3 regions of the Propionivibrio pelophilus DSM 12018 genome follow, and region 3 is predicted to be linked to each of the others. Evidence: riboswitches for the same ligand, from Rfam matches in the RefSeq annotation. Region 3 holds a riboswitch; each other region holds the start of a gene.

What was found. A riboswitch is a leader RNA that binds a small molecule or an ion and turns the genes downstream of it on or off. The one in region 3 is predicted to bind cobalamin.
Region 1: another riboswitch for cobalamin. It lies ahead of cbiQ (cobalt ECF transporter T component CbiQ); the one in region 3 lies ahead of BO74_RS08665 (energy-coupling factor ABC transporter permease).
Region 2: another riboswitch for cobalamin. It lies ahead of cbpA (modified peptide precursor CbpA); the one in region 3 lies ahead of BO74_RS08665 (energy-coupling factor ABC transporter permease).

The regions. Positions count from the first base shown of each region.
Region 1 covers NZ_JCANUT010000072.1:8,627-16,793, reverse strand. The annotation lists partial or broken gene BO74_RS19095 (IS110 family transposase) at 1-197, opposite strand, end outside; gene BO74_RS19090 (cobalt-precorrin-5B (C(1))-methyltransferase) at 328-1,476, opposite strand; gene BO74_RS19085 (precorrin-8X methylmutase) at 1,478-2,149, opposite strand; gene cobM (precorrin-4 C(11)-methyltransferase) at 2,146-2,943, opposite strand; gene BO74_RS19075 (energy-coupling factor ABC transporter ATP-binding protein) at 2,972-3,823, opposite strand; gene cbiQ (cobalt ECF transporter T component CbiQ) at 3,820-4,566, opposite strand; cobalamin riboswitch at 4,797-5,023, opposite strand; gene BO74_RS19065 (AI-2E family transporter) at 5,027-6,130, opposite strand; gene BO74_RS19060 (sulfatase-like hydrolase/transferase) at 6,294-8,167, shown strand, end outside.
Region 2 covers NZ_JCANUT010000009.1:29,649-39,961, reverse strand. The annotation lists gene BO74_RS06310 (transglycosylase SLT domain-containing protein) at 1-54, opposite strand, end outside; gene BO74_RS06305 (VanZ family protein) at 309-1,493, shown strand; gene BO74_RS06300 ((2Fe-2S) ferredoxin domain-containing protein) at 1,526-1,834, shown strand; gene BO74_RS06295 (alpha/beta hydrolase) at 1,845-2,483, shown strand; cobalamin riboswitch at 2,526-2,717, shown strand; gene cbpA (modified peptide precursor CbpA) at 2,794-2,940, shown strand; gene cbpB (peptide-modifying radical SAM enzyme CbpB) at 2,941-4,320, shown strand; gene BO74_RS06280 (NAD(P)-binding protein) at 4,386-6,008, opposite strand; gene BO74_RS06275 (thiamine pyrophosphate-dependent enzyme) at 6,008-7,021, opposite strand; gene BO74_RS06270 (transketolase C-terminal domain-containing protein) at 7,032-8,288, opposite strand; gene BO74_RS06265 (2-oxoacid:acceptor oxidoreductase subunit gamma family protein) at 8,281-8,874, opposite strand; gene BO74_RS06260 (PilT/PilU family type 4a pilus ATPase) at 9,115-10,251, opposite strand; gene BO74_RS06255 (type IV pilus twitching motility protein PilT) at 10,273-10,313, opposite strand, start outside.
Region 3 covers NZ_JCANUT010000015.1:38,491-48,803, forward strand. The annotation lists gene cphA (cyanophycin synthetase) at 1-1,047, opposite strand, end outside; gene BO74_RS08650 (cyanophycin synthetase) at 1,065-3,230, opposite strand; gene BO74_RS08655 (cyanophycin metabolism-associated DUF1854 family protein) at 3,329-3,799, opposite strand; gene BO74_RS08660 (cyanophycin metabolism-associated ABC transporter) at 3,796-6,117, opposite strand; cobalamin riboswitch at 6,349-6,590, shown strand; gene BO74_RS08665 (energy-coupling factor ABC transporter permease) at 6,771-7,448, shown strand; gene BO74_RS08670 (energy-coupling factor ABC transporter substrate-binding protein) at 7,445-7,798, shown strand; cobalamin riboswitch at 7,876-8,157, shown strand; gene BO74_RS08675 (energy transducer TonB) at 8,728-9,510, shown strand; gene BO74_RS08680 (VanZ family protein) at 9,547-9,936, opposite strand; gene zupT (zinc transporter ZupT) at 9,945-10,313, opposite strand, start outside.

The DNA of each region.
Region 1 (8,167 bases), on a different contig from region 3:
TGGCTCAGTTCGCGCGCCCAGTAATGGGCGCTGGCGCACGCTTCCATGCCAATCAGGCAGGGCGCTTGCCCGGCAAAATAGCTGCGCACTTGCCGGCGCGAGAGCGTTCGCTTGACCTGCACCGCTTCGTGCCGATCCACGCCATGCACCTGAAATACTTGCTTTGCCAAATCCACTCCAACGCGCGTAAGGTTCATCTTGGACTCCTTCCTTCGTTTGACTGGTTGGTGACAACTCCAGTCTGGCACATCGATGCCGGTGGAAGGGAGGAGTCCATCCCATTGGCCTTCGCCGGAATGACGGGGTGCTGTTTGTTCGGTGCGACGATCATGCTTCTTCCTCCTCGACGCGCACGATGAATTCCCCGTCGAAATCGCAGGCCAGCACTGTCAGTTTGTACGCGCCGGGATAGCAGGCTTTCAGGCTGCGGATGGCCTTTTTTGCCAGCGCCCGGTGGAAGTCGACGGACAGTCCGAGCGCGGCCAGCCGTTCGGCGGCGAAGCGCGCAGTTTCTGCGTTGCGGATTTGCTCGACGAGGTTGGGTGCGGCCCCCACTTCGTGCGCGCAACCGGCGAGCAGATCGCGGTCGATGGCGGCCTTCCAGGCATGGGTGACGGCCAACCCTTGCCCCATCTTGGTCAGCTTGCCGGCCATCGCGCCAATGTAAACGCGGGCCATTTTGCGTTTGATCGCCGTCTGGAAAGCGGCTTTCACAAAATCGCCCATCTGCACGAAGCAGGCCTCGTCGAGGTCAGGCAGCTGGCGCATGGCAAACTTTTCGCTGCGGCCGCCGGTGGTGAAGACGATCGAGGTTTGCCCCTGGTTGGCGGCGACGTCGACGGCCTGCACGACGCTGGCGCGGAAGGCTGCCGTCGAATACGGGCGGACGATGCCGGTGGTACCGAGGATCGAGATGCCGCCGAGGATGCCGAGACGGGCGTTGAGCGTCTTCTTCGCCATTTCCGCGCCGCCGGGGACGGAAATCGTGATCTCCAGCCCGTCGTGGTCCAGCAGTTCACCGGCGACGGCACGCGCGTTGTCGACAATGTTGCGCCGCGGCACCGGGTTGATCGCCGGGCCGCCGACCTCCAGCCCGAGACCCTCCTTGGTGACCGTGCCGACGCCTTCGCCGCCCTTGAGCATGATCTGGCCGGCGGCGCCGGGCAGACGGCGCACCTCGGCGGTCAGGTGCGCCCCATTGGTCGCGTCCGGATCGTCGCCGGCGTCCTTGACGATGACGGCACGGGCTGAGTTGGGATATTCCGCGTCAGCGACGTGGCCTTCAAGAACGGCAAAAGTGACGTCCTGTCCGTTCGGCAGGCGGCTGACGACCGTAGCCGGCACCTCGCCGGTCAGCAAGCCGAGCGTCGCCGCACGGGCGGCGGCGGCAGCGTTGGCGCCGGTGGTGAATCCGCTGCGATGGCCGCGCTTGCGCTTGCCGTCACCCTTGCGGATTTTCTCGGGGGCGTCGCTCATCTCACCGTTTCTGTTCGGCTTCGGCGAGGGCCAGCAGCGCGTGGATCGCCGCGACGACCAGCGTCGAGCCGCCCTTGCGACCCTTGATGGTGACCCACGGCACTTCGTCGACGGTCATCAGCAGGTCCTTCGATTCGGCGGCCGAAACGAAGCCGACCGGCATGCCGACGACCAGCGCCGGGCGCACGCCGTCCTCGCGGATCAGACGGATGATTTCGAGCAGCGCCGTCGGCGCGTTGCCGATGCCGACGATGGCGCCGTCGAGGTGGCCGAGGCGGTGCGCCTTGCGCATCGCCTGCACGGCGCGCGTGGTGTCGTTAACGTGCGCCAGTTCGATCACGTCCGGGTCGGAAATGTAGTGGTGCGTGCTCATGCCGAAGTGCTTCATGCGCGGCTTCGACAGGCCGACACAGATCATCTCGACGTCGGCGACGACCGGCGTGTCGAGTTTGAGCACGGCCTTCAGGCCGGCCTGCATCGCGTCCGGGTGGAAAGCGGTGAGCCCGTTGAAGTCGAAGTCGGCATTGGCGTGGATCATCCGCCGCACCAGCGGCCATTGCTCGGCGGTGTAGGCGTCGTGCGGACCGGCCTCGGCGTCGATGATCGAGAACGAGTCGTGCTCGATGGCACGCCCGGCGGCGGTGATCTGTTCGGTGACGGTGTTGGTGGTCATGGCGTGGTCGGCGTAGTAGGCGTGGCCTTGCGGAAACGGTGGGTGAATTCGGGGTCGTAGAGCTTGGAGCGCACCAGCGATTCCCAGTTCGCGGCGCCGAGCGTCGGGCTGGCGACGATCATCGCCTGGCTGCCGATCTTCTCGGCCTGGCACTTCTGCTTGATGTCGGCGAGCGTGCCGCGCACGATCTTTTCCTGCCCCGGCCAGCTGGCTTTCTGCACGACGAGGATCGGCGCGTCGTCCTTCCAGCCGGCGGCGCGCAGGGCACTCTGGACTTCATGCAGCAGGGTGATCGACAGGTAGATGCACAAGGTGCAATGGTGCGATGCCAGCGATGCAAGGTCTTCGCCCTCGGGCATCGGCGTGCGCCCGGCGGTGCGGGTGAGAATGACGGTCTGGGTGACTTCCGGCAGCGTCAGCGTTTCGCCGGCTGCGGCCATCGAGGCCATCGCAGAGGAAACGCCGGGCACCACGGCCCACTCGACGCCGGCGGCGGTGAGCGGGCGGGTCATTTCGATCAGCGCGCCGTAGAGGCCGGGGTCGCCGGTCTGCAGGCGGATGACGGTTTCGTGGCGGCTGGCCTGGTCGAGCAGCCAGGCGACCATTTCTTCGAGCGTCATGTCCTTCGAGTCGCGGATCTCGCAGCCTGCCGGCGCGTAGCGCGTGGCCGCCTGGTCGACCAGCGAACCGGCGTAAAGGATCGCGCCGGCCTGTTCGATCAGCGTGCGGCCCTTGACGGTGATCAGGTCGGGGTCGCCGGGACCGGCGCCGACAAACCAGATTTTTCCGGACATCAGTCGATTCTCCCAGGGTGAGTTGCGGTCATTGGAAATCCTTTTCGGAGGCGTTCAGTTGTGAAATCAGCTCGCTCATCGCACGCGGCTGGCTGTCGGCCGGAAGCAGTTTCCGGGCGACGAGCAGACGGTGCAGTTCGACGAGGCCGGGCATCGGCAGGCGGGCGGCGGCGAGCGCCTCGGCGTGCTCGGGCAGGGCGGTGGCGGCGAAGGCGGCGGTGCAGCGGCCGCCGGCCATCAGGTGGATGCGGTCGGCCCAGCGATAGGCGAAATCGATGTCGTGCGTGGCGAGCAGCAGGGTGATGCCTTGCGCATGCAGGCCGTCGAGGACGGCGAGCAATTCGGTGCGCATGGCGTGGTCGAGGCCGGCCATCGGCTCGTCGAGGATCAGCAGGCGCGGTTGCATGGCCAGCACGCCGGCGATGCAGACGCGTTTCTTCTGGCCGAAGGAGAGGTTGTGCACCGGCCGGTCGGCGAACTGCGTCATGCTCACGGCGTCGAGCGCCTGCTCGACGCGATCACGCACCGTGGTCATGTCCAGTCCGAGGTTGAGCGGGCCGAAGGAGACGTCCTCGCGCACGCTGGCCGAGAACAGTTGCTGGTCGGGGTTCTGGAAGACGAGGCCGACTTCGCTGCGCAGGGCGCGCAGGCCGGCGCGGCTGTGGTCGACCGGCTGGCCGGCGTAGCGAACGACACCTTGCTGAGGCTTCAGCAGGCCGTTGGCGTGCTGGAACAGCGTCGTCTTGCCGGCGCCGTTGGCGCCGATCAGGGCGTTGCGGCTGCCGCGCGCGATGCTCAACGAGCAGCCGGCGAGGCCGGCGTTGCCGTCCTGGTAGCGGAAGGCGACGTCGTCGAATTCGAGCAAAACGTCTGTCGTCATCGCATTACCATGGCAAAGAGGATCAGCAGCGCGGCGCCGACAGCGGCCAGCACGATGTCGCGCCCGCTGTTGGGGTATTCCGGCTCGAGGAAGCGAAACGCGCCGTCGTTGTTGCGCGACTGGGCGGCGACGTTCAGATCGTGCGCGCGTTGCCAGATCTGCAGCGTCAGGTTGGCGGTCAGGCTGCCCAGCGAGCGCAGCGTCAGCGCCGGCGTCGCGTAGCCGAGGCGGGCCGCCTGCGCCGTGCGCGTGTCGTGCAGCGCTTCGGAAAAGACGAACAGCATGCGGTAGCAGAGGACCATGATTTCGAGCAGCACCTCCGGCATCTTCACCCGGCGCAGCAGGGCGATCAGGTCGACCAGCGGGGTGGTCAGCGCGAGGAACAGCAGCGCGGTCAGCGCGGCGCAGGAGCGGGCGGCGAGCTGCAGGATCGGCGTCCAGCCGGCCGGCAGCCAGCGTACCGTGAAGCCGCTGCTGTCGGGCGCGAAGTCGAGCGAATACGCCAGTGTCAGGCAGCCGAGCAGCAGGAAACCGAGCGGCGGCAGCGCGACGCGGAGGAAGTGGGCGGCCGGTACGCCGGCGCCGATGATGGCGGTGAGTACGATGAGCAGCGCGACGAAGGCAGCGGCCGCCGGGCGCGTCGCGGCAAACGCAGCGATCAGCGCACCCAGCGCGAACAGCCCCTTCGCCGCCGGCGTGACACGACGCCAGCGGTTGCCGTAGGCGCATTGCTCGATCAGCATCGGTCGGTCGTTCGCGGCGAGGCGCCACACGAAAGGCGCTGGGCTGGAATCTGATGACTGACGACGCGCATGAACTTCCCTGACAGTAACGACGGACAAACAACGATGCAGGGATTCGGTGGGATCAGCTCGGAAGACCGGCCGTCAAAAGGCGGAGTGCTGCTGCGGAAAAATGCAGCTGCGAGCCAGGCGGCGAATCTACAGGACCGTTCCCCTCACCCCGAGGATTGGCACCACATGCGTTTCGGGCCGGTCTTCTGACTCGCCTTCGTCCTCCTCCGGCGCCTTCCCATGCGAAAAATGTCGCACAGTGGCGTGTTGCCGGAATCGTCTGGCCTACAGCAGCGGGGGGCTGTGCCGGAATGGCCGCACGATGAAAAGTGCGCGGCGTCACCGGCTTCCCGTTTCACCGCGTCCGACGGGTATCGGGCGCGGAACCTGAAACGCGCGGAAGTATACGCTAATCGCGAACGCTGCGGCGTCTCCGCGGCTGTCGGATATCCGCAGTCGCGGTCTCTTCTTCGTAGAGGTGTTCTGCCCACTCGCCCCAGACGGCCCAGGCCACGGCGAGGACGATCGGGCCGGCGAACAGTCCGACCAGGCCGAAGGCCAGGATGCCGCCGAGCACGCCGAACAGCACCAGCAGGAAAGGGATGTCGCTGACGCTGCTGATGAAGAACGGGCGCAGGACGTTGTCGATCTGGCTGACCACGGCGGCGCCCCAGATCCACACGCCGATGGCCGCGCCGGTTTCGCCCTGGGCGAGCAGGATGGCCCCGGAGGCCCCCCAGGCGAACGGTGTGCCGAAGGGGATCAACGCGAACAGGGCGGTCATCAGCCCCAGGGTGACCGGCGAGGCCAGACCGGCCACCCAGTAGCCGGCGCCGGCGGCCATGCCCTGCACCAGGGCGGTGAGCAGGATGCCGTACACCACCGCGCGCGTCGTCGAGGCCGCGGCGGCGAGGTAATCGTGCGTGCGCTTGCCGATGAAGCGCGCCATGACGTGGCTCAACTCGTGGATGATCCGTGCCCCGTCGCGGTAGAAGAAGAACAGGATGGTCAGTACCAGGACCAGCCGGATCAGGGTTCGTCCGAGGCCGCCGGCGAGGATCGCCGCCTGCGAGAAGTGGCTGGACAGCCAGCCCCTGACGGCGTGGGCCACGCCCTGCGGGTCGCCGAGCAGTTGCAGGCGCTGTTGTGCCAGCCAGTCGCCGAGCCACGGCATGTCGCGGAGAAAGGCGGGGATGTCCGGCGGACTGGTCATGAACGCGCGCACGCCGTTGTAGACGGTGACGACCTCCTGTTGCGCCAGCCAGGCCAGCCACAGCAAGGGGGCGAACAGCGTGATGGCGGCGATCGCCGTGGCCACCCCGGCCGCCAGCGTGTCGCGTCCGCCGCATCTCCGGCGCAGCTTGTCGGCCAGCGGCCAGGTGGCGTAGGCGAGGATGCAGGCCCAGGCGATCAGCCCGATGAACGGGCGCATGACGATGAAGACCAGGATGGCCAGGCCGCAGAAACCGAGCCAGGGTGCGATGCGACGATTGATGGGCGAGGAGAAGGGCATGCGTGAAGCGGAGGTGGCTGAGAGCGGTTAGCGGGAGGCCGTAGGATACGCTTTCGCCGGTTCCGGTGCATCCGCCCGCGTGGCCAGGGGGAGGGCGCCGCCGGATTAAGCCCCGCTTAAGCAAAGACGGCTAGACTGTCCGTTTTCGTGCGGAGTCCTGCCGATGCCGTCCTGTCCGTTTCGCGCCAGAGTGCATGCCTTCCTGCTGCTGAGCTGGATATCCGTCGTCATCCACGTCTGCACGTTTACCTCCGCCGCCCAGTACGCCACGCCCGGCCTCGCTGCCTGGACCTTGGCGGCGACGGTCAGCTACGGCCTTCTCTACCTGGTGCCAGCGTTGCTGCTCGGGGTGATGGCCGTACGCGCAGTGGCGCGCTGGCCGCAGGCGCGATGGCTGCCCCGGTTCGGCGGCGGCGTGATGATCGGTGCGACGGGGCTGACCCAGGTCCTGCTCTTTGCCGACGGCGTGATCTTCCGGATGTACGGCTTCCACATCAACGGCTTCGTCGTCGATCTGGTGCTGACGCCCGGCGGCATCGAGTCGCTCGGGGCGAGTCTGTCCACCCAGCTGACGGCTGCGGCGATCGTCGTCGCGTTGCTCGGCTGGCAGGCACTGCTGTATTACGGGATCGCGCCGCGCGCCGATCGCCTGTCCGGTTTTCTCTGCCGGTTGCGCTGGCGCTGGCTGCTGCCGGTCGTGTTCGCGCTGATGCTCGGCGAGCGCGTGGCCTACGCCTACAGCAGCGCCGCCAACTATCGCCCGATCCTGTTCGCCAGCGGCCACTATCCGTTCTATTTGCCGCTCACCGCGCGCAAGGTGGCGAAACGGATCGGGATAAAGGAACAGTCGGCACCGGACGAAGGCATCGCGGTCAGCGAAGGGAAACTGAACTATCCGCAGGCGCCGCTGGTTGTCGAGCCGCCGGCGCGTCTGCCGAACATCGTCTGGCTGGTCGCCGAGTCGCTGCGCTTCGACATGCTCGATACCCGAATCATGCCGAACACCTGGGCGTTCTCGCAGCAGGCGCTGCGCCTGGAAAAACACTTCAGCGGCGGCAACCTCACCCAGATGGGCGTCTTCTCGATGTTCTACGGCCTGTACAGCCCGTACTGGTTTTCTATGCTCGACCATCGACGGGCCCCGGTGCTGATCGACGTCCTGCAGCAGCAACACTACCAGTTCGGTTTGTACACCAGTCAGCGCTTCACCTTCCCGGCGTTCGACAAGACGGTTTTCGTGAACATCCCGAAAGCCGACCTGCACGAGCGCTCCGGTGGCGCCGAGCCCTGGCTGCGCGATCGCCAGAATATCGACGACATGCTCGGCTTCATCGACCGGCGCGATCCGTCGCGGCCGTTCATGACCTACATGTTCTTCGAGTCGACGCACGCGAATTATTCCTTCCCCGCCGAGACAGTGCTCGCCGAGCCGTACCTCAACGATCTGAACTACCTGACCGCCGATTTCGCCGCCGACATCGGCAAGATCAAGAACCGCTACATCAACGCGGCGCACCACGTCGACCAGCAGATCGGGCGGGTTGTCGACCACCTGCGCGAGAAGAGCCTGCTCGACAACACGATCGTCATCGTCCTCGGCGATCACGGCGAGGAATTCATGGAGCGTTCGCGCTGGGGGCACAGCGCCGAGTTCAACCGCTTCCAGACCAGCACGCCCGCCGTCGTTTATGTCCCCGGCGCCAAGCCGCGCGTCGTAACGGGAATTACCAGCCATCTCGACATCCCGGCTACTCTCTTGCCGCTGCTCGGTGTGCGCAACCCACCGTCCGACTACTCGGTCGGCCAGAGTCTGCTGGACCCGGCCTACCGCCGCGACTATGCTGTCGCCGGCGACTGGAATCGCATTGCCTACATCGGCAACGAGCTGAAGATCTCGTTTCCGGTGAACGCTACAGGCGCGGTAAAGAACGAGATGACCGATGGCGACGACCGGCCGCTCGATGACAGTGTGGCAGCGAAGGCGAAAGTGAAGATGACGCCGGCGCTGGCGGAGATTCTGGGCGGGCTTTCCCGATT
Region 2 (10,313 bases), on a different contig from region 3:
GACGGCATCCAGACTGCGTGCCATCGATTTTTTGAGAGTTACAGCAACAGACATGCTCTCTCCTTTCACTGTTGTCATCGCGCAAACAGACAAACTTGCCGTGCGACAAACGGTTATAGGCGGGTGCATTGCCCGGAAGCGGCAGAAGGAAGGAGTGCCGCAGGGCAAAACTACTTCAGGAACTGAACGTCGTCAGTAGTAGAGTCAAAGAAAAAAGACAAGTTCCGCACTACGCCGCTCCTGAACAACGGCCTCCACAGTGCGGGAGAGCGCGAACTCTATTCATTGGACCGGATTTTGTCAAGCCCATGACTTTTCTGAAGAAAATGCATGACGACGGACTCCATCAACGCCCGGTGAAGATAGAATCACCTCTGCACGACATTCCACGCACGACAATGGCCGCAGGCAAGTCATCCGCTCACGTACCGGCAGAAGGCGCACAACCGGCGCCTTCCTGGCGCTTGCCGCGCTATCTGGCTGGCTGCTACTTGCTCCTGATCATCTACGCCAGCCTGCACCCTTTCTCCGGCTGGCAATCCCCCGGACTCTCGCCCTTCGTCTTTCTGGAAGCAGCCTGGCCTCGTTACTGGACAGGGTTCGACCTGGCGGCCAACATCGCCGCCTACCTGCCACTCGGATTTCTTCTGACACTGGCCCTCGGTGCGCGGCACAGCAAAGCCTGCGCCGCGCTTCAGGCCTTCGCGCTAGGGACACTCACCAGTTTCGCCATCGAAACCCTGCAGTCGTTCCTGCCAAGCCGAGTCCCCTCTTCCCTCGACTTGATCTGCAACGGAACCGGGACCGGACTGGGAGCGCTCCTGTCGATATGGTTTGGTGCAACGCTTTTCGCAAAGATCGATAACATTCAGCGTCAATTCCTTGCGCACATTCCCAACAGCGAGTACGGCCTTGTGGTGACCGGCCTGTGGATGATTACCCAGCTTTCTCCAGAAACCGTCCTGTTCGGATCCGGAGACCTGCGCCAGCTATTCAGCATCGCTCCACCTGTTCCCTATGCGGCACATTCTTTCTTCGCCATGGAAACCGGCATCATCATCTGCAACATGCTCGCCGTCGGTCTGCTGATGCGCACCTTCTTCTTGCCAAAAGCCAACGCCTGCGTAGCTTTGCTCGGTTTTTTCCTTTTTTCCCTGTTCATCCGCACGCTGGGCGCCATCATCCTGATCGGGCCTCAAAGCGCGTTTGCCTGGCTGTCGCCCGGCGCCGGCCTCGGACTCATGCTTGGGGGAGTCCTGCTGCTGGCAGCGCAATACATACCCCGCCCAGCCCGCATCGCGCTCGCAGGCGTCACGCTCATGGCGGGAACTGTTCTGGTCAACATCACTCCATTCAACCCTTACTCTGTCGCCGCACTGACTGCATGGCGCCAGGGACACTTTCTCAATTTCAACGGGCTTACCCGGCTGACTGCCAGTTTCTGGCCGTTTTTATCGCTCCCCTACCTGATTCTGCTCGGACGACGCATATAGCCCAACCAGAAAAATTACTTGAGGACCGGACCATGAGCTACTTCAAACACCATGTCTTTTTTTGTTGCAATCAGCGTGAAAATGGCGAGAGCTGTTGCAACAACCTCGGCGCAAGCGAGGCTCTGACTTACGCGAAAGACCGGATTGCCGAGTTAAAACTGAAGGGGAAGGGAAATATTCGCATCAACAAGGCGGGGTGCCTGGACCGATGCGACGAAGGCCCCGTTCTCGTCGTCTATCCCGAGGAGGTGTGGTATCAGTACGTTGATACCGACGATATCGAGGAAATCGTCCAGGAGCATCTGATCCATGGCCGGGTGGTTGAACGCCTCAAGATCTAGGCCCACCCGAATGAAGCCAACCACCCGAACAATCGCCATCGATGGCCCAGCAGGGAATATCGAAACACGGGTCGATTCGCCGGATGACCCTCGGGGCATCGCTTTGGTCTGCCATCCGCACCCCCTGTTCGGCGGCACCAACGAAAACAAGGTGGTACACACCGTCGCCAGCACCTTGGGCCGGATCGGCTATGCCGTGTTCAGCCCGAATTTCCGCGGGGTGGGTGCCAGCGAGGGAAAACACGACGACGGACGCGGCGAAACCGAGGACATGCTGCTGGTGCTCGACGAAGCCAAACGCATTTTCGGCGAACTGCCCGTCGTGCTGGCCGGCTTCTCATTCGGCGCCTACGTGCAGTCGCGCGTGGCCGACGCGCTAGCCAAGTCAGGCCAACCGGCCCGGCGACTGATCCTGGTCGGCACCGCCGCCGGCCACGTCGAAGGCGCGCGGAACTACGCCACGGAGGCAGTCGCCGAGGACACCCTGGTCATCCACGGCTCGGCAGATACCACGGTTCCGCTCGACAACGTTCTGGCCTGGGCCGAACCGATCGACCTTCCAGTCATCGTCATCCCGGGGGCCGACCATTTTTTCCACCGCAAGCTGCACATCATTCGCGACATCATCCTGCGCGCCTGGCGCGAGTAACCGCCTGATGACAATGACTTGACCCGCCCCCGGCGGTCAAGGACAATGCGCGCTCCATTCAATCCGACGAAACGGAACACGGTGCAAATCCGTGGCGGGCCCGCCGCTGTATCCGGGGACGAACGCTGCACGGTCGGCAACGACCAGCCACTGACGGAGAACACTCCGCCGGGAAGGCGCAGCGCTCAGGCTGATCCGGTAGCCAGAAGACGTGTCGGACTGAAGCGGAGCTTTGGCAAGGGCTCCGGCTGAAGGTATGCAGCCGCGTACCTTCAGCCGGAGCCCTTTTTCATTTCCCGAGGAGAGGAACATGTCGCAAACCGTTCAAAAGCAAGATCACCAGGCCGCACAAACCAGCCAGCCCGCTGCTCCGACCATTGCCATCCGCAAGAGCTGCAATCCGGACGGCATCGGCCTCTCGCACTATGTGCTGATGGACAAAAAAGCGGCCAAGTAGATGACCGACGCCAATTTTGCCCGGGCCGCATCCTGCGGCCCGCTGATTCCCATGGACATCGGCCACGACATCTATGCCGCCGTCACCGACCCGAACACGGCCTTTTGGGCGCTCGTCGACAAGACACGCATCGCCGAAGCGATGGCCGAAAGCACACCGCTGATGCAGGATTTCCGTGCCAAGGCCGACGGCTTCGCCCGTGAACTCCACGCTTTGCGTTTCGAGCTGACGCCTTCCGGGGTGTACCTCAACCCGACCGAGCGCTGCAACCTGAACTGCACCTATTGCTACCTGCCGAGCAAGCAACGCAGCGGTGGCCAACACATGTCGACAGACCGTCTGATCGCCGCGCTCGGCAAGCTGCGCGACTATTTCCGCTCGGCCATGCCGGAAGGCCGCACGCCGCGTGCCATTTTCCACGGCGCCGAACCGCTGATGAACAAGGCGGCGGTTTTCGCGGCGATAGAGGAATTCGGCAACGACTTCGCCTTCGGCATCCAGACCAACGGCACGCTGCTCGACCGGGAGGCGATCGACTTTCTGACCAGGCGCAACGTCAGCATCGGCCTTTCGCTCGACGGCCCGGTCGCCGGCATCACCGACGCCACGCGCCTCACCTGGGGCGGCAAAAGCGTTCACGACAAGGTATTGACGGCCATGGACGCCTTGCGCGGTTACGGCTCGTGGAGCGTGATCACCACCTGCACGACCGAGAATCTGGCGCACCTGACACGGATGGTCGAGCTGTTTCACGCGCACGAGGTGCCGACCTGCATGCTCAACACCCTGCGCTGTACGCTGCCCGGCGCCCGCGGCGTCAAGCCAGCCGACGCCGACATGGGCAAGGCCCTCTTCGCCGCGCTCGACCGCACGCACGCGTTGTACCGCGCAACCGGCCGCAAGCTGGTCGTCGCCAACTTCGCCAACATCCTGCTCGCCATCCTGGCGCCGACGGCGCGACGGCTGATGTGCGACATCTCGCCCTGTGGCGGCGGGCGAGCCTTCTTCGCCCTGGCCGCCGACGGCAACCTGTATCCGTGCAGCGAGTTCATCGGTCTGCCACGCTTCAACGGCGGCAACCTGTTCGACGAGGGCGGCGTCAATGCGGCGCTGGCATCCGACGCTTTCCGCACCGTCACTGCGCGGAACATCGACACCTTCGCACCGTGCGACGACTGCGCCATCCGCCATTTCTGCGGCTCGCCGTGCCCGGCCGAAGCGCACGAGATGAACGGCGGCATGGACAGGATCGGCGCCTTCTGCGAGTTCTACAAGGAGCAGGTCAACTACGCGCTGCGCCTGATCGCCGACAGCAAAGCCGACGACTTCCTGTGGGACGGCTGGGACGCGGACACCGAAACCACCTTCCTGATGCAGTAACGCCGCATAAAAAAGACGGGACGGTGACTCGCGTCACCGTCCCGTTTCACTTCACACAACGAGGATCAGTTGTTTTCCGGCACCATGTTGATCGCGCCGCACGGGCACTCCGACACGCAGAGGCCGCAGCCCTTGCAGTAGTCGTAGTTGAACTGGAAGCCCTTGCCCGGCCCGAGCTTGATCACCGCGTTGTCCGGACAGACGCCGTAGCAGTTGTCGCACTCGAAGCAATTGCCACAGGACAGGCAGCGGCGCGCCTCGAACAGCGCATTGGTCTCATCGAGCCCGCCCTGGACTTCCTCAAACGTCGATTGACGGCGGATGATGTCGAGCATCGGCCGCACGGTCTTCGGCGCATCGGAGTAGTACCAGGTGTTGAGGCGCTCGAAGGTGGCGAGCTGCGGCTTCGGCGGTGCGACGTAGGCCGTCCCGCGCAGCCAGCCGTCAATGTTGCGCGCAGCCTTCTTGCCGTGGCCGACACCGACCGTGATGTTGCGCTCGGTCGGCACCATGTCGCCACCGGCGAAGATACCAGCGTGACCGGTCATCATGTTGGCATCGACCTTGACCGCGCCATCGGTAACTTCCAGCCCGGGAACGCCCTCGAGCAACCCGAGGTCGACGTCCTGACCCAGCGCCAGGACGACCGAATCGGCCTCGAGCGTCTCGATTTCGCCGGTCGGTTGCGGGAAGCCGTTGGCGTCAAGTTCCATCTTCTCGACGGTGATCGAGGCGTCGCCGGCTTTCTTGATCGTCGACAACCACTTGATCATCACGCCTTCCTGCATCGCCTCCTCGACCTCGAAGTCGTGCGCCGGCATCTTGTCGCGGGTGCGGCGATAGACGATGATCGGTTCGGCGCCCATGCGCTTGGCGGTACGGGCCACGTCGATCGCCGTGTTGCCGCCGCCGTAGACCACCACGCGGCGGCCCAGCATCGGCTTCTCCTCGCCTTCCATGCTGCGCAGCACCGAGACCGCGTCAACGATCTTCGAGACCGCGCCGGCCGGGATGTTGGTGCGCTTGCCGATATGCGCGCCGACGGCCAGGAAGGCCGCGTCGAAGTTGCCCGCCTTCATCGTTTCGAGGATGTTGTCCACCTTGGCGTTGAGCTTGACCTCGACACCCATCTCGACCACGCGCTGCATTTCGGCATCGAGCACGTCACGCGGCAGGCGGTACTTGGGAATCCCGAAGCGCATCATGCCGCCGAGCATTGGCCCGGCTTCATACACGGTGACGCGGTGGCCGAGGCGGCGCAGGTGGTACGCGGCCGACATCCCCGACGGGCCGCCGCCGACGATCAGCACATGCTTGCCGCTTTCCTCGGTCGGCTGAACCAGCTTCCATTTGCGCTTGATCGCCTCGTCCCCGAGGAAGCGCTCGACCGAGTTGATCCCCACCGCAGCATCCAGGTTGGCGCGATTGCAGGCGCCTTCGCAGGTGTGATAGCAGACCCGTCCCATGATCGCCGGGAAGGGATTGTCCTTGGTCAGATGCTGCCAGGCTTTTTCGTAGTTGCCGGACTCAGCATGGAACAGCCAGCCCTGGATATCTTCGCCCGCCGGGCACTGATTGTTGCAGGGAGGCAGGCGGTTCACGTAGACCGGCCGCTCGGTACGCCAGGAGCCGGTATGGTTGGCGAGCGACGAACCGGGATCCAGGGTAATGGCAAAAGGCTTGTTCATCAGTTCGCCTCCTTCTCAAGCAAATCGTATTTGCGGATGTTCTTGTCGGCTATCGCTTGCAGCCGGGCGATGGTGTCGACCGCCGGCGTCTTGCCGAACAGGTGGGCAAAGCGCTTCTGCGGCCGCAAGTACTCTTCGACCGGCAGCAGGCGGCGGATCTTGGTCGAGTGGGTCAGTTCACCCCGTTCGGCTTCGAAGACCGGGAACAGGCCGGTTTCCTTGGCCAGACGCGACATCCGCAGCGTATCGTCAGACGCGGTTCCCCAGCCGAGCGGACACGGCACCAGGATATGCAGGTAGCGCGCACCGCGGAAGGTCATCGCCTTGCGCACCTTGTATTCGAGGTCACGCAGGTCAGCCACCGTCGCTGTCGCGACGTAGGGAATCTCGTGCGCCATGGCAATCGCCGGGACGAACTTGCCCTGCCCGAAGGGGTTGCCGGGCTCCGGGCCGACCGGCATGGTCGTCGCCGTGCGCGCTGCCGGCGGCGTCGCCGAACTGCGCTGGATACCGGTGTTCATGTAGCCGCCGTTGTCGTAGCAGATATAGAGCACATCGTCGTTGCGCTCGAACATCCCGGACAGGCAGCCGAAGCCGATATCGGTCGTGCCACCGTCACCGCCCTGCGCGACGACGCGCACATCACCGGCGAGGCCCTTTTGTCGCTTGACCTTGCGGGCCGCCGCCACGCCGGTTGCCACTGCCGCGGCGTTGCCGAACAGTGAGTGAATCCAGGGAATCTGCCAGGACGTTTCAGGATAGGGCGTGGAAAACACTTCCAGGCAGCCGGTGGCATTGACCGCCACCATCTGCTTGTCGGTGGCATGCATTGCCGCGTCGATGGCATAGCGTGCGCCGAGCGCCTCGCCGCAGCCCTGACAGGCGCGGTGCCCCGAATTCAGGGAGTTGGTCCGCTCCATGTTGGCTTGCACGCTGCGCTGATCCTGCGTCAACAAGCGGTTGCCGACGGTGAACGTGCCGGTCTGGTAGAACTTGACGGGTTGAAAGCTCATGGTCGTGTCCTCAGCTGTGTTGGGCAACGTGGCTGCTGCCGACGTCGCGCAGGATGTTCTCGGCGACCGGGCCGGAGCGGCGCTTCTGGCGCTCGCGCTCCAGTTGCTTGTTGACAATGTTCCAGTCCAGATCGAGGAAGGTCAGCGGGGGAAGATCGTCGCCCAGCGCCTTGTCGAAGATGGCCCGCAAGGATTTCTTCAGGATCGGACGCCCGCCCAGGCCGGCAATGACCGTGTAGTCCTTGACGCTGGCGCCATCGAGCGCGGTGCGCACATCGGTGGCGACAACGCCGCCGATACCGACCGAAAACGCCTTCTCGAGAACGACGATGCGCGTCGCGCCTTTCAGGGCCTCGCGCACGGCTTCAAGCGGGAACGGACGGAAGGAGATGATGCCGAGAACGCCGATCTTCACGCCCTGCTCGCGCATTTCGTCGACCGTATCCTTGATCGTGCCGAGTACGGAGCCCATCGCAACCACGACCGTTTCCGCGTCGTCCAGGCAGTAGCCGCGCACCAGACCGCCCGAGTCCCGGCCGAACCCTGCCTTGAATTCCTCGGCGATTTTCGGGATCAGCTCCAAGGCGCGCAGCTGCTTCTCGTGCTCCAGATAGCGCACTTCTGCGAAGGCTTCCGGCCCGACCATGGCGCCGATCGACACCGGATCGGCCGGATCGAGCACCTGACGCGGTTCATACGGCGGCAGGAAGGCATCGACCTGCGCCTGCGTCGGGATATCCACTCGCTCGTACGCGTGCGTAAGAATGAAACCGTCCATGCATACCATCACCGGCAAACTCAGTTCCTCGGCCAGCTTGAACGCCTGGATATGCAGATCGACCGCCTCCTGGTTGGTCTCGGCGAAGATCTGGATCCAGCCGCTGTCACGCTGCGACATCGAGTCCGAATGGTCGTTCCAGATGTTGATCGGCGCGCCGATCGCGCGGTTGGCCAAGGTCATGACGATGGGCAAGCCGAGGCCGGAGGCGTTGTAAACCGCCTCGACCATGAACAGCAGGCCTTGCGACGCGGTAGCCGTATATGTCCGCGCACCGGCCGCCGACGAACCGATGGCCACGCTCATGGCGGCAAATTCGGACTCGACGTTGATGAACTCGCAGTTCTGCACTTCACCGGCCTTGACCATCTCGCCGACGCCCTCGACGATGTGCGTCTGCGGGGAAATCGGATAGGCACAGATCACTTCCGGCCGGCACAGCGCAACCGCCTTGGCAACGGCGTGCGAGCCCTCGATTTGCTTAAGCATTGGCAACCTCCTTGCTGAGATCCTTGGCGCGCGCCAGGACCATGTTGAACGCTTCCGTCGCCGCGGCGACGTTGCCTTGCGCAACCTTCCCCGAGAACTTGGCGTTGATCGCCTTGCACACCGACTCGAGGTTCAGCTTTCCGGAAAGCGCGGCGAACCCGGCCAGCAACGGCACGTTGGGCACGGGGCGGCCGACGTGCTTGAGCCCCAGGTCGGTCGCCGGAAGGGTGCACAGGCGATCGGCGGGGAACTCACGCACCACGTCTTCGATACCAAGCTCTTCGAAGGTCTGCTTGGTGTTGATCAGGACAAAGCCATCCTTCTTCAGACCGGCGAACACATCGATCTGACGAAGCAGACTCGGATCCTGGATGATCAGAGCATCAGGCTCCATGATCGGCTCCCGCGAGCGGATCTCACGATCCGCGATCCGACAGAAGGCCACCACCGGCGCCCCCGTCCGCTCCGAACCAAAACTCGGAAAGGCTTGCGCATGATGCCCTTCCTCGAATGCGGCGATCGATAACATTTCCGCCGCCGTTACCACTCCCTGGCCTCCGCGGCCGTGAATACGCACTTCGAACATACACTCTCCGATCCGTTGATTATCGAAGCCACCCCACCCACAACCCACTTAATGAGTTAATGGAACTAAACGATGATGGTTAGGAACTAATTGTACAACTGGAATTCCGAATTGTGAAACGATATTTCAATTATCAAAATCCGATCGAAGCAGTAGGATATTTTGCAAAGCGGTACGTAAAAAAACGACGCCCCGGTCTGGGCCGGGGCGATCTGTCGGGAGAAACGAAAAACAGTCGGATCAGACGACTTCGAGGTGACCAATCCCCGAGTTGAGGTCACGATCCTTCGAGTCCTTGCTGTGCAGCTTGATCTGCAAGCGCAGGTCGTTGATCGAGTCGGCATTCCGCAGCGCATCCTCGTAGGTGATCCGCCCGGCCTCGTAAAGATCGAAGAGTGCCTGATCGAAGGTCTGCATGCCAAGCTCGCGGGAACGCTTCATGACCTCCTTGATTTCATGCACTTCACCCTTGAAGATCAGATCCGAAATCAGTGGCGAGTTGAGCAGGATTTCCACGGCGGCGACCCGCCCCTTGCCGTCCTTCTTCGGCAACAGCCGTTGCGAGACAAGCGCCCGCAGGTTGAGCGACAGGTCCATCAACAGTTGATGACGGCGCTCCTCCGGGAAAAAGTTGATGATCCGGTCAATGGCCTGGTTCGAGCTGTTGGCGTGCAGCGTGGCCAGACACAAGTGCCCCGTTTCGGCGAAGGCGATGCCGTAGTCCATGGTATCGCGGTCGCGGATTTCGCCCATCAGGATGACATCCGGCGCCTGCCGCAAGGAGTTCTTCAGGGCCGCCTCCCACGAATCGGTATCCACACCGACCTCGCGCTGCGTGACGATGCACCCCTTGTGCTCATGGACGAATTCGATCGGATCCTCGACCGTGATGATATGCCCCTGGCTGTTCCTGTTGCGCTGGTCGACCAGTGCCGCCAGCGATGTCGTTTTACCAGTACCCGTACCGCCAACGAAGATCACCAGCCCGCGCTTGGTCATCGCAATGTCCTTGAGCACTGTCGGCAAGCCGAGTTCGTCGAGCGTCGGAATCGTCTGGTTGATGGTCCGGCAAACCACCGCCACGCGCCCCTGCTGGATCAGTGCGTTGACCCGGAAGCGCCCGATTCCCGACGGTGAGATGGCGAAATTGCACTCCTTCGTCGCCTCGAATTCCGCAGCCTGACGATCGTTCATGATCGAGCGGGCCAACTCGGCGGTATGCTGCGCCGTCAGCGCCTGATTCGAAACTGGAGTTACCCGCCCGTCGACCTTGATCGCCGGCGGAAAATTGGCGGTGATGAATAGATCGGACCCGTTCTTCTGCGACATCAGACGCAGCAGATCCTGCATGAATTTCAAAGCCTGATCGCGTTCCATGATTTTCCTTTAAGCAGATCGTCAAGCGCCCGGGAAGGAATCCTTGTTCGCCGCCCGCGCCC
Region 3 (10,313 bases):
GTCGAAGCGGATCCTGGTCAGCGAGGTGGCGTGGCCGGTGCCGCGGCGCGGGTCGGCGTTGACCTGGTCGACCAGTTCGCGGACCGTATGCACGCCGTCGCCCAGCACCATCGGCGGCTCACGGCGGGCGGCGGCGACGAGTTTGTCGCCGACGACCAGGAAACGGTGGTCCTGCCCGCTGATAAAGCGCTCGACGAGCACGTCGTCGCTGATCTTGAAGGCCACGGCGTAGGCGGCGAGTACCTGCTCCTTCGTGGTCAGATTGACCGCAACACCTTTGCCCTGGTTGCCGTCCTGTGGCTTGACGACGACGGCCACGCCGTTCTCGATGCCGATCTCGCAGGCGGCCGCCCACGCATCGTCGGCATCCTTGACCGGACGGCCGGTCGGCACGGGTACGCCGGCCGATTGAAGCAAGCGTTTGGTCAGTTCCTTGTCCTGCGCGATCGCTTCGGCGACGGCGCTGGTCAGATCGCTCTCCGCGGCCTGGATGCGCCGCTGCTTGCTGCCCCAGCCGAACTGCACGAGGCTGCCCTGGGTCAGCCGGCGGAAGGGGATTCCACGCGCAACGGCGGCATAGACGATCGAGCCGGTGCTCGGGCCGAGGCGCACGTCCTCGTCGAGTTCGCGCAGGCGGTGCAGCGCGTCGGACAGATCGAACGGCGTGTCGTCGATCGCCGCCTGGCACAAGGCCTGCGCCAGTTCGAGGGCGAGCCGGCCGACTTCTTCCTCGCTGTATTCGACCACCACCTGATAGACGCCGGCTTCGATGGTTTGCGCGGTGCGGCTGAAGGTGACCGGGCTGCCTGCCTGTGACTGCAGGCCGAGCGTGGCGAACTCGAGCATGTGCGCCATGCTGTTGATGTCGCCGTCGACGACCGGCTGGAGCAGGGCGATTTCCGGGAAGCGTGCGCGCAGACGGGCTTCGAACCCCGGGATGTTGGCGATGTCGCGCTCGGCCTCGCTGCAGGAAACGATGGCTTCGATGGCGGTGTGCCGGCTCCACAGGTTGGGGCCGCGCAGCGCGCGGATGCGTGATACGTCCATTGTTCGTGTTCCTCGCGTTATTGCTGTTCGATGAAATAGGTTTCGATGCCGGTACGCATCACGTCCTGCGATACGCCGAGCGCCCAGGCCGCGGCGACGGCGGCCAGCACGTTCTCGGTCTGCGCGACGTCCTTGCCGCCGTCGGTGAGGGGGACGTCCTTGAGCTTGGCCAGCGAAATCTCGCCCTCGGCGCAGGCCAGCATGATCTGGCCGTAGCGCACGATGACCGCGCGCCGGTCTTTTTCGAGATGCTCCGTGATGACCGCCAGCGACGGATCGTAGGCGAAGTAGATGACCTCGCCGTCGCACAGCTCGGCCATTTCCACGAGGTCGGGCTCGCGGGCGTTGAGGACGGCTGCTCCGTTCCTGAGTACCAGGTCGACCTGGGTGCGCATGACGTTGTACACCTGTCCCGGCGTGTCGATGTAGTTGCGGCCGGTGTGGCGGGCCGCCTCGATGTTGGTGATGATGCCGACCTGGCAGCGGTCGTAGGCCAGGCCTTCGGTGGCGATGGCGTCGGTGCCGTTCTCGAAGACCGCGGCTTCGATGGCCCGGTTCATCAGGGTGCGATTGGCGTATTCCCAGCGCGCGCAGTCGCCTTTCTCGGACTGGCGGCGGTCGAAAAATACGCCTTTGCTGCAGGCCAGGCCGGTGTGTTTTCCGGACAGCGTGAGCAGGCGTGCGAGGAGTTCACCGACGGTCGTTTTGCCGTAGCTGCCGGTGATGCCGACGACCGGAATGCGGCCGCTGCTGCCGTTCGGGAAGAGGTGGTCGACGATCGCCTGGCCGACCGGGCGCGGCTTGCCGACGCCGGGTTTCAGGTGCATCAGCAGGCCGGGGCCGGCGTTGACCTCGACGATGGCGCCGCCCTGTGCGGCCAGCGGCTTCGAGATGTCCTCGCAGACGAGGTCGATGCCGGCGATGTCCAGCCCGACGATGCGCGCGGCGAGCGCGGCGATTTCGGCGGTATCCGGATGCACCTCGTCGGTCACGTCGAACTCGTGGTTGGCGTTGCGCTGGATCAGCACTTCGCGCCCGTCCTCGGGAATCGAATCGGCGTCGAGCTTCTGGCGCGAGAGTTCGATGCGAGCCGCGGAATCGATGCGGATGTTGGACAGCGGATGGTTCTCGCTCGAGCCGCGGCGCGGGTCGCAGTTGATCTGCAGATCGATCAGCTCGCGCACCGTGTGCTTTCCATCGCCGGTGACTTTCACCACGTCGCCGCGGTTGGCGGCGACGAGCTTGCCGCCGATGACCAGCAGGCGGTGTTCGGAGCCGGGGATCGAACGTTCGACGAGCACGCCGCTGCCTTCGTCGACGGCGATGCCGTAGGCCATCTCGACGTCCTCGCGGCTGTGGATGTCGATGAACACGCCGCGGCCGTGGTTGCCGTCGATCGGCTTGACGCACACCGGCAGGCCGATGTCCTCGGCCGCGTCCCAGGCGTCTTCCGCGCTGTCGACTTCGCGTCCTTCGGGCACCGGCACACCGCAGGATTGCAGCAGACTCTTGGTCAGGTCCTTGTCACGCGAGATGCCCTCGGCGATGGCGCTGGTGCGGTCGGTCTCGGCTGTCCAGATGCGGCGCATGGCGGCGCCGTAACCGAGTTGCACCAGGTTGCCGGTTTCCAGCATACGGATGCAGGGAATGTCGCGGTCGTCCGCAGCATCGACGATGCTTGCGGTCGAGGGGCCGAGGCAGCGCGAGTCGGCGAGGTCGGCGAGGCGTTCGACGGCGGCGTCGACGTCGAAGGGGCGGTCTTCCATCGCCGCCATGATCAGCTCGCGCGCTTCATGCAGCGCGGCGCGGGTGACCTGTTCTTCCCAGGCGCGGACGATGACCTTGTACACGCCGCGTTCGGAAGTCTCCCGCGCCTTGCCGAAGCCGCCGGGCAGCCCGGCGAGATTCTGCAGCTCAAGCGTGACGTGTTCGAGGATGTGTGCCGGCCAGGTGCCTTCCTCGACGCGGCGCAGGAAGCCGCCGGGTTCGCCGTAGCTGCAGCGGTGCTCGTACAGGGATGGCAGCATCGCCTTCAGGCGTTGGTAGTAGCCGGGAATGGTGTTGGACGGGCAGTCCTCGAGGTCGCCGATGTCGACGATCGCTTCGAGGACCGGACGGTAGGTCCACATGCTCGGTCCGCGCAGATGGCGGATTTCCCGGAAGATGATGTCTTTTTTTGTCATGTGTTTTCCTGCGCGGGGCAGTGAGTTGCGAAGGTAAGAATGGACAGGCAATTATGGGCCGAATAACGCGGCAGGCGCCATTCGGCTGACCCGGGGTGTCAAAGGAAGCGGTCGAGGATTTTCCGGCTGTGCGCGTCGAGGGCGCCGCGGTCGCGAATCAGGTACTGGATGCCGTTGCTGTCGGCAATCAGCAGCGCCGGCGCGGCGAGGCGGCGGATGTCCTCCTCGCCCTTCAGGATCAGCTTCGTCTCGCCGCGATTGGTGACGATCGTCCAGGTGCTCGGGGTGGCGTAGCTTGAGACGTCGATGATGCGTTCGATGACCGGCATGAATTCGCGGCTGGCGAGTTCGCTTTCAACCAACTGGCGCAACTCGGCGGGCAGTTCGGCGAGCGTGTCGATCCACGCCAGTTCATGGCCGTGTGGATCGACCAGCGCGATGCCGTTGTCTGGCGCGCCGATCGGGAAGGCACGTACCGGTACGGCCTCGTGCGTCTCGCCGTCGCTGCCCGTGAAGATCAGTTTCCCGAAACTGTCGCGGTGGAGGTGGAAGTCAGGCGTCGTGTTCATTCGCGGTCTCCCTTGTCATCGCCGCCTGCTTCGAGATCCGAGCCGCCCTCGGTATCGACGTTGCGGGCCTGCGCCTGGTACAGGCGGTAGTAATGGCCTTCCCTGGCCATCAGTTCATCGTGGTTGCCGACCTCGACGACGCTGCCGCGGTCGAGAACCACCAGACGATTGGCCTCGCGCAGCGTGGACAGGCGGTGGGCGATGGCAATCGTGGTGCGGCCGCGCACCAGGTTGTCGAGCGCCTTCTGGATTTCCTTCTCGGTCGTCGTGTCGACCGAGGAAGTCGCCTCGTCGAGGATCAGGATCTTAGGATCGATGAGCAGCGCGCGAGCAATCGAGATGCGCTGGCGTTCGCCGCCCGAGAGCGCCTGGCCGCGTTCGCCGACCAGCGAGTCGTAGCCGTGCGGCAGGCGCAGGATGAACTCGTGCGCATGCGCGGCGCGCGCCGCGGCGATGATCTCCTCGCGCGTGGCGCCGGGCTTGCCGTAGGCGATGTTCTCGGCGATCGTGCCGAAGAACAGGAACGGCTCCTGCAGCACCAGACCGATGTTTCTGCGGTATTCGGCGACCGGCACCGAGCGGATATCGACGCCGTCGATCAGGATCGCCCCTTCCGAGACATCGTAGAAGCGGCAGATCAGGTTCACCATGGTGCTCTTGCCTGAACCGCTGTGGCCGACCAGGCCGACCATCTCGCCCGGCTCGATGGTCAGGCTGATGTCGCGCGTGACGCTGCGCGTGCCGTAGCGGAAGCCGACGTTGCGCAGTTCGATGCGTCCGGCGACGGCGGGAAGATGCACCGGCGTGGCGGGCTCCGGCACACTGGAGACGTGGTCGAGAATGTCGAAGATGCGCTTGGCCCCCGCCGCAGCTTTTTGCGTCACCGAAACGATGCGGCTCATCGAGTCGAGGCGGGTGTAGAAGCGGCCGATGTAGGCGAGGAAGGCGGTGAGTACGCCGACCGAGATGTCGTTGCGCGAGATCTGCCAGATGCCGAAGCCCCAGATGATCAGCAGGCCGACCTCGGTGAGCAGCGTTACCGTGGGGCCGAACAGCGACCAGACCTTGTTGACCTTGTCGTTGACTTCCAGGTTGTGCTGGTTTGCGGCGCGGAAGCGCGCGGCCTCGCGGCTCTCCTGGGCGAAGGCCTTGACCACGCGGATGCCGGGAATGGTGTCGGCGAGCACGTTGGTGACCTCGGCCCAGATGCGGTCGACCTTCTCGAAGCCGGTGCGCAGTCGCTCGCGCACGGTGTGGATCAGGAAGGCGATGACCGGCAGCGGCAGCAGCGTGACCAGCGCCAGCCACGGGTTGATCGAAACGAGGATCAGCGTCGTCATGCTGATCATCAACACGTCGGTGGCGAAGTCGAGGAAATGCAGCGAGATGAAGATGTTGATGCGGTCGGTTTCCGAACCGATTCGTGCCATCAGGTCGCCGGTACGCTTGCCGCCGAAGTATTCCTGCGAGAGCTTCAGGAGATGCTCATAGGTCGTCGTGCGCAGGTCGCGGCCGATGCGCTCGGAAACGAGGGCGAGGATGTAGGTGCGCGCCCAGCCAAGCACCCAGGCCAGCAGCGCTGCGCCGAGCAGGCCGGAGAGGTAGAGCGTGACGAGGCCCGTGTCGATCGGTTTGCCGTTCTGGTACGGGATCAGTACCTTGTCCATCAGCGGCATGGTCATGTACGGCGGCACCAGCGTCGCCGCCGTGGTCGCCAGCGAGAGCAGGAAGCCGGCGAGAAGCTGCCAGCGGTACGGGCGGGCAAAGCGCCACAGGCGGAACAGGGTCCAGGTCGAAGGCGGCGTCAGCTCTTCCTTGCTGCACACCGGGCATTCATCCTGTCCGGCGAGCAGCGGCGTTTCGCATTTCGGGCAGACGGCCTGCGCCGATGGTGCCGGAGCGATCCCGGTGACGACGAAATCCAGTTGGCGGTTGACGTGGTCGATCAGCCGCCCGGCGGCGACGTCCTGGCCGAGGGTATAGCGCCACTGCGCCTGCCGGCCGGTGGCGTCGAAAAGTTCGAGACTGCCGACGCCGGCATGGTCGCGTCGCGTCAGACGCAATCCCTCGCGCAGCGGGTGACTCTGCCATTCCGGGCTGTCGCCGGTGCGGGCGAGCAACCTGCGGTCGGTCAGGGCGACCACTCCCTTGGCAAAGTGCAGGTTGGTATTGAGGTCGATCTCCAGCCAGCTCAGGAGCCTCTCCTCTTTCGCGAGTTGCGCCTCGACGACGGGCTGCCAGGCTTCGGGCAAGGGGATCTGGGAATGTGTCGGGAGAATGGCCTGGGGGGAGGTCGGCGTGGCAGGGCTCGGGGTCATGGTCCTTGATTCGTCGCGTTTTTTGTGACCGCTGGAGGCGGCTGGCGGAATTGCCGGAGTATAACGAGTCATGCCGGCGGTGATTTGTTGAAATCTCGTAACGATCGAAAGGCAAATCCGATGACCTGATGTAAAAAACGCACATCCGGGTGTCGATGTCGGCAAGAGGCTGCCGTTTCGGATTTGTGCAGTTTCCCCCTTTTTCCTTGTCATCGGCAAAAACGGGGCATAGAATCGCCTCCTGTTTTGGGTGCCCAGCTTCGCGACAGTGGAGCCGGGTGAAACGGGAAGCCGGTGATTCTGTACCTTTGTATTTTTGTACCCTTGGTGCAGCCATTCCGGCACAGCCCCCCGCTGCTGTAGGCCTGACGATTCCGGCAAATGCCACTGTGCGGCGTATCTGTATGCGCATGGGAAGGCGCCGGAGGAGGACGAAGGCGAGTCAGAAGACCGGCCCAGAATTGGTTAGGTGTTCCCCGGGGTGGGGTGAAGCCGGCCGTCTGGCGGCGAGCAGGGCAGTTCCAGGTCTTTACTCTCGCATTCCAGGCTTCCAGCGCTCGCGCTATCGTTTTATTGCGCCTGCATTCTTCCCCGTCGAACACGCGTGTCATTGCAGCACTGTCGCTGCAGCGTTGTTTTGCGAGGGAAACATAATGCACATCATGGAGGGCTTCCTGCCCGTCGAACACGCCATCGGCTGGAGCGTGGCTTCGTTGCCATTTGTTGCCTGGGGCGTCCAATCAATCAAGAAGCGCGTCGCCGCGAACCCGGAGCAGCGCATCCTGCTCGGCGTTTCCGCCGCCTTCTCCTTCGTTCTCTCGGCCTTGAAGATTCCTTCGGTGACCGGCAGTTGCTCGCACCCGACCGGAACCGGCCTCGGCGCACTGTTGTTCGGGCCGGCGGCGATGGCGCCGATCGGCGCGGTCGTCCTGCTCTTCCAGGCGCTGCTGCTCGCCCACGGCGGTTTGACCACGCTCGGTGCCAACATCTTTTCGATGGCCATCGTCGGACCGTTCGTCGCCTACGGCGTGTTCAAGCTGGCGCGTTCGCTCGGCGCCTCGCTGGCCGTGGGCGTTTTCCTCGCCGCAAGCCTTGCCGACCTGATGACCTACGTCACCACCTCGGTGCAGCTGGCGTGGGCCTTCCCCGACCCGGCCGGCGGTTTCGCCGCGTCGCTGGCCAAGTTCGCCGGCATCTTCGCGGTCACGCAGATCCCGCTGGCGATCAGCGAAGGCCTGCTGACGGTGCTCGTCTTCAATGCGCTGGCCCGCTTCAACCCGAAGGAGTTGCAGGACATGAAACTGGCCGAGCCGCAGGAGGTACGGGCATGAAACGGACGCAGAACATTTTGCTGATTCTCGGCGTGGTGTTCCTTGCGCTGGTGCCGCTGTGGATCGTCGAGCGTCCGGCGGCCGGGCCGGATGGCGAGGAAGTGGCGATTTTCGGCGGTGCCGACGATCAGGCCAAGGGCGTCATTGCCGAAATCCGGCCGGATTATCAGCCGTGGTTCGAACCGCTGCTCGAACCGGCCAGCGGCGAGATCGCGTCGATGCTTTTTGCCTTGCAGGCAGCCTTGGGCGCCGGGTTTATCGGCTACTACATCGGCGGCGCGCGCATGCGCGAGAAGATGCGTCGCGAAATGGAAGAGGCGGAAAAGAAGAAATCGAAGCGTGAGTCCTGATACGCGTCGATTGTTCCACGAGCGTAGAAACGCAGTAGAAACGTAATGCCGCGACGTCCGAGCCAGTTGGCCCGGGCGATCGCAACAATGCAGCAGGTGCCCGCTCAGCGTCGTTGACGGGTTAAACGGGAACGGGGTGCGCGGCGAATAACGAATCCGCCGCAATGCCCCGGCTGCCCCCGCAACGGTAAGCGAGTCAAAGTGCTTCATGGCTTCTCCTCCCCGGACGGAGCCAGTCACTGGGCCGCCACGTGGCGTCAGTCATGACGTGCGCGAACGGCCCGGGAAGGCGAAGCACCGGATGCCGGTTCCGGCATTCACCCGCAAGCCCGGAGACCGGCCTGATGCAGGTGCCGCGAGCAGTTAGGCGGCGTGTGCAATTGACCTTCCGTGGGGTGCGGGGGGCGGCCAGAAATCGACCGGGGTTTTGTGCTTTTCCTCTCCCGATCCTCTTCTCCGCCCGCCGGGCAGAAGGTCGGATCAAGTGGTTTTAAAGAGGTCTGATCATGCAGCGCGAGTCCTGCACGTTACGCAGCATCCAGTTTCGCGACAGCGTCGGCGCTCTCTCCCGAATGTCACGAATCCCGCACGTTGCCCGGCTGTTGTCGGGACGCGCATTCCCGATCAATGTCGCAGAAACCGCCAATGCTTCACTGGACATGACGGCGGCGGTGGTGGACGCGGCGCCCATTCCGGTGGAACGGCGAAGAGAAGGAGGGCCTAGTTTCCTCGTTGTTCTCGGCGTGTTTCTGCCGATTTCCCTACGTTCCGTAGCCCCGACATGCTGCGCATAGCCTTCCTCGCCGTGTTGGCGCTTTGGGGCATGGCCGCCGGCGTTGTCCTTTGCCTTGCGGAGTATCTTCCGGAGCCCGGAGCCCGGAGCCCGGAGCCCGGAGCTCGGAGCCCGGAGCACCGGAGAGGCGCGATCCGTGAGCTTCACGAATGATCATGCAATAGAGGCGCTTCCGGTGTGGGCGCTGGCGAGTTCGTTGCTCGCCCATGCGCTCCTGTTCGCTGCATTCCCGTCGCGAGTTCAGCCTTCCTTGCAGCCCGCGAAGCCTGCGATCATGGCCGCTCTGATTGCTCCGGTGCGACATTCCGGCTCGGCGACAGAGCCGTCGTCGGGGGGCGGGGTTGTGGGGGCTCCAGCACGGGGGGGCGTTCCCGCCCCGGCGCCGGTCGTGGTTCGCAAGCCTTTCACGCAGCGAGTCGAGGGGCGGCAGTCGCCGCTCGAAACAATGCCCCGTCCGGTGCCTGTTTCCCCAAGGGCTCCGTCGCTTCCGTCGTTGGCGCCGTCCCCCGTCCGTGAAAATGGTTCGGGAGGCGAAAGCAATCATTCAGGCGGTCCGGACTCCGGTGCGGGGGGGCTCGCTGCCGGAAAAACGGCGGCCGGCCCGGGAGTCTCCCCGGGGGGAGGAAACGGGCCCCTGACTCCGGCCCGCTTCGACGCCGGTTACCTGAACAATCCCTCTCCGCCCTATCCAGCCCGGTCGCGGCGACTGGGCGAGGAAGGCAAGGTGATCGTGCGCGTGCGGGTGTCGTCCGAAGGAAATGCGGAAGAGGTCGAAATCAAGGCGTCCTCCGGCAGCACCCGACTCGACGAATCCGCCCTGCAAACCGTACGCCGCTGGCAGTTCCTTCCGGCACGGCGCGGCAGCGACACCGTCGCGAGCTGGGTGCTCGTGCCGGTGCTCTTCCGGTTGGAGCAATGAACGGCAAGTGGAGGGGGCGGGTCTGGAAACGGGGCGTTACGCGACTCGGCGTGTCAGTCGGGGATAAACGCCGAGCATCGCGGCCGCGGCCGTCAATGATGCAGTGACATCGACGCCCCAGTCGAACAGCGCAGCGCCGCGATAAGGAAGGAAACTCTGCACGAATTCATCACCGGCGCCCATGGCCGTCACGATGAGTACCGCACCTATCGCCCGTTCGCCCAGCGTCTTACCTCGGCCGATGAACAACAGGATGGTCAGCCCGGCGTAGGCAAGGGAGTGCAGTACCCCGCCAGGTGCGTACTCGCCGATTTCCTGGCGGGCGCCCGGAATCGAGCCGAGCACCAGGATCAGCAGGTAGATGATGTAGGCCGCCCAGGTACAGTGGGCCTGGAACCGTGGGTTGAGTAATGTTCGTGTCAGCATGGGTGCAGTTATCGCATCAACAGAAGGCTGACGGCCATCACGCCCATTCCGGCGACCAGTCCGAACAGGCTGTCGTGTCCCTTGCCGTAGGCGCGGCTGGTCGGCAGGAGTTCGTCAAGGCTGATGTACACCATGATCCCCGCGACGCCGCCGAAGAGGATGCCCATCAGTTCCGGCGGGACCACCATGCCTTGCCCGCCTGAAATGAGCAGCAGGATCAGGTAGGCTACTCCAGCGCCGATCGGCTCGGCCAGCCCACTGAGCAGCGAGTAGAGGAACGCCCGCTTGCGGTCGCCGGTGGCGTAGAAGATCGGCACTGAGACGCTGATGCCTTCCGGGATGTTGTGCAGCGCGATGGCGATGGCAATGGCAATGCC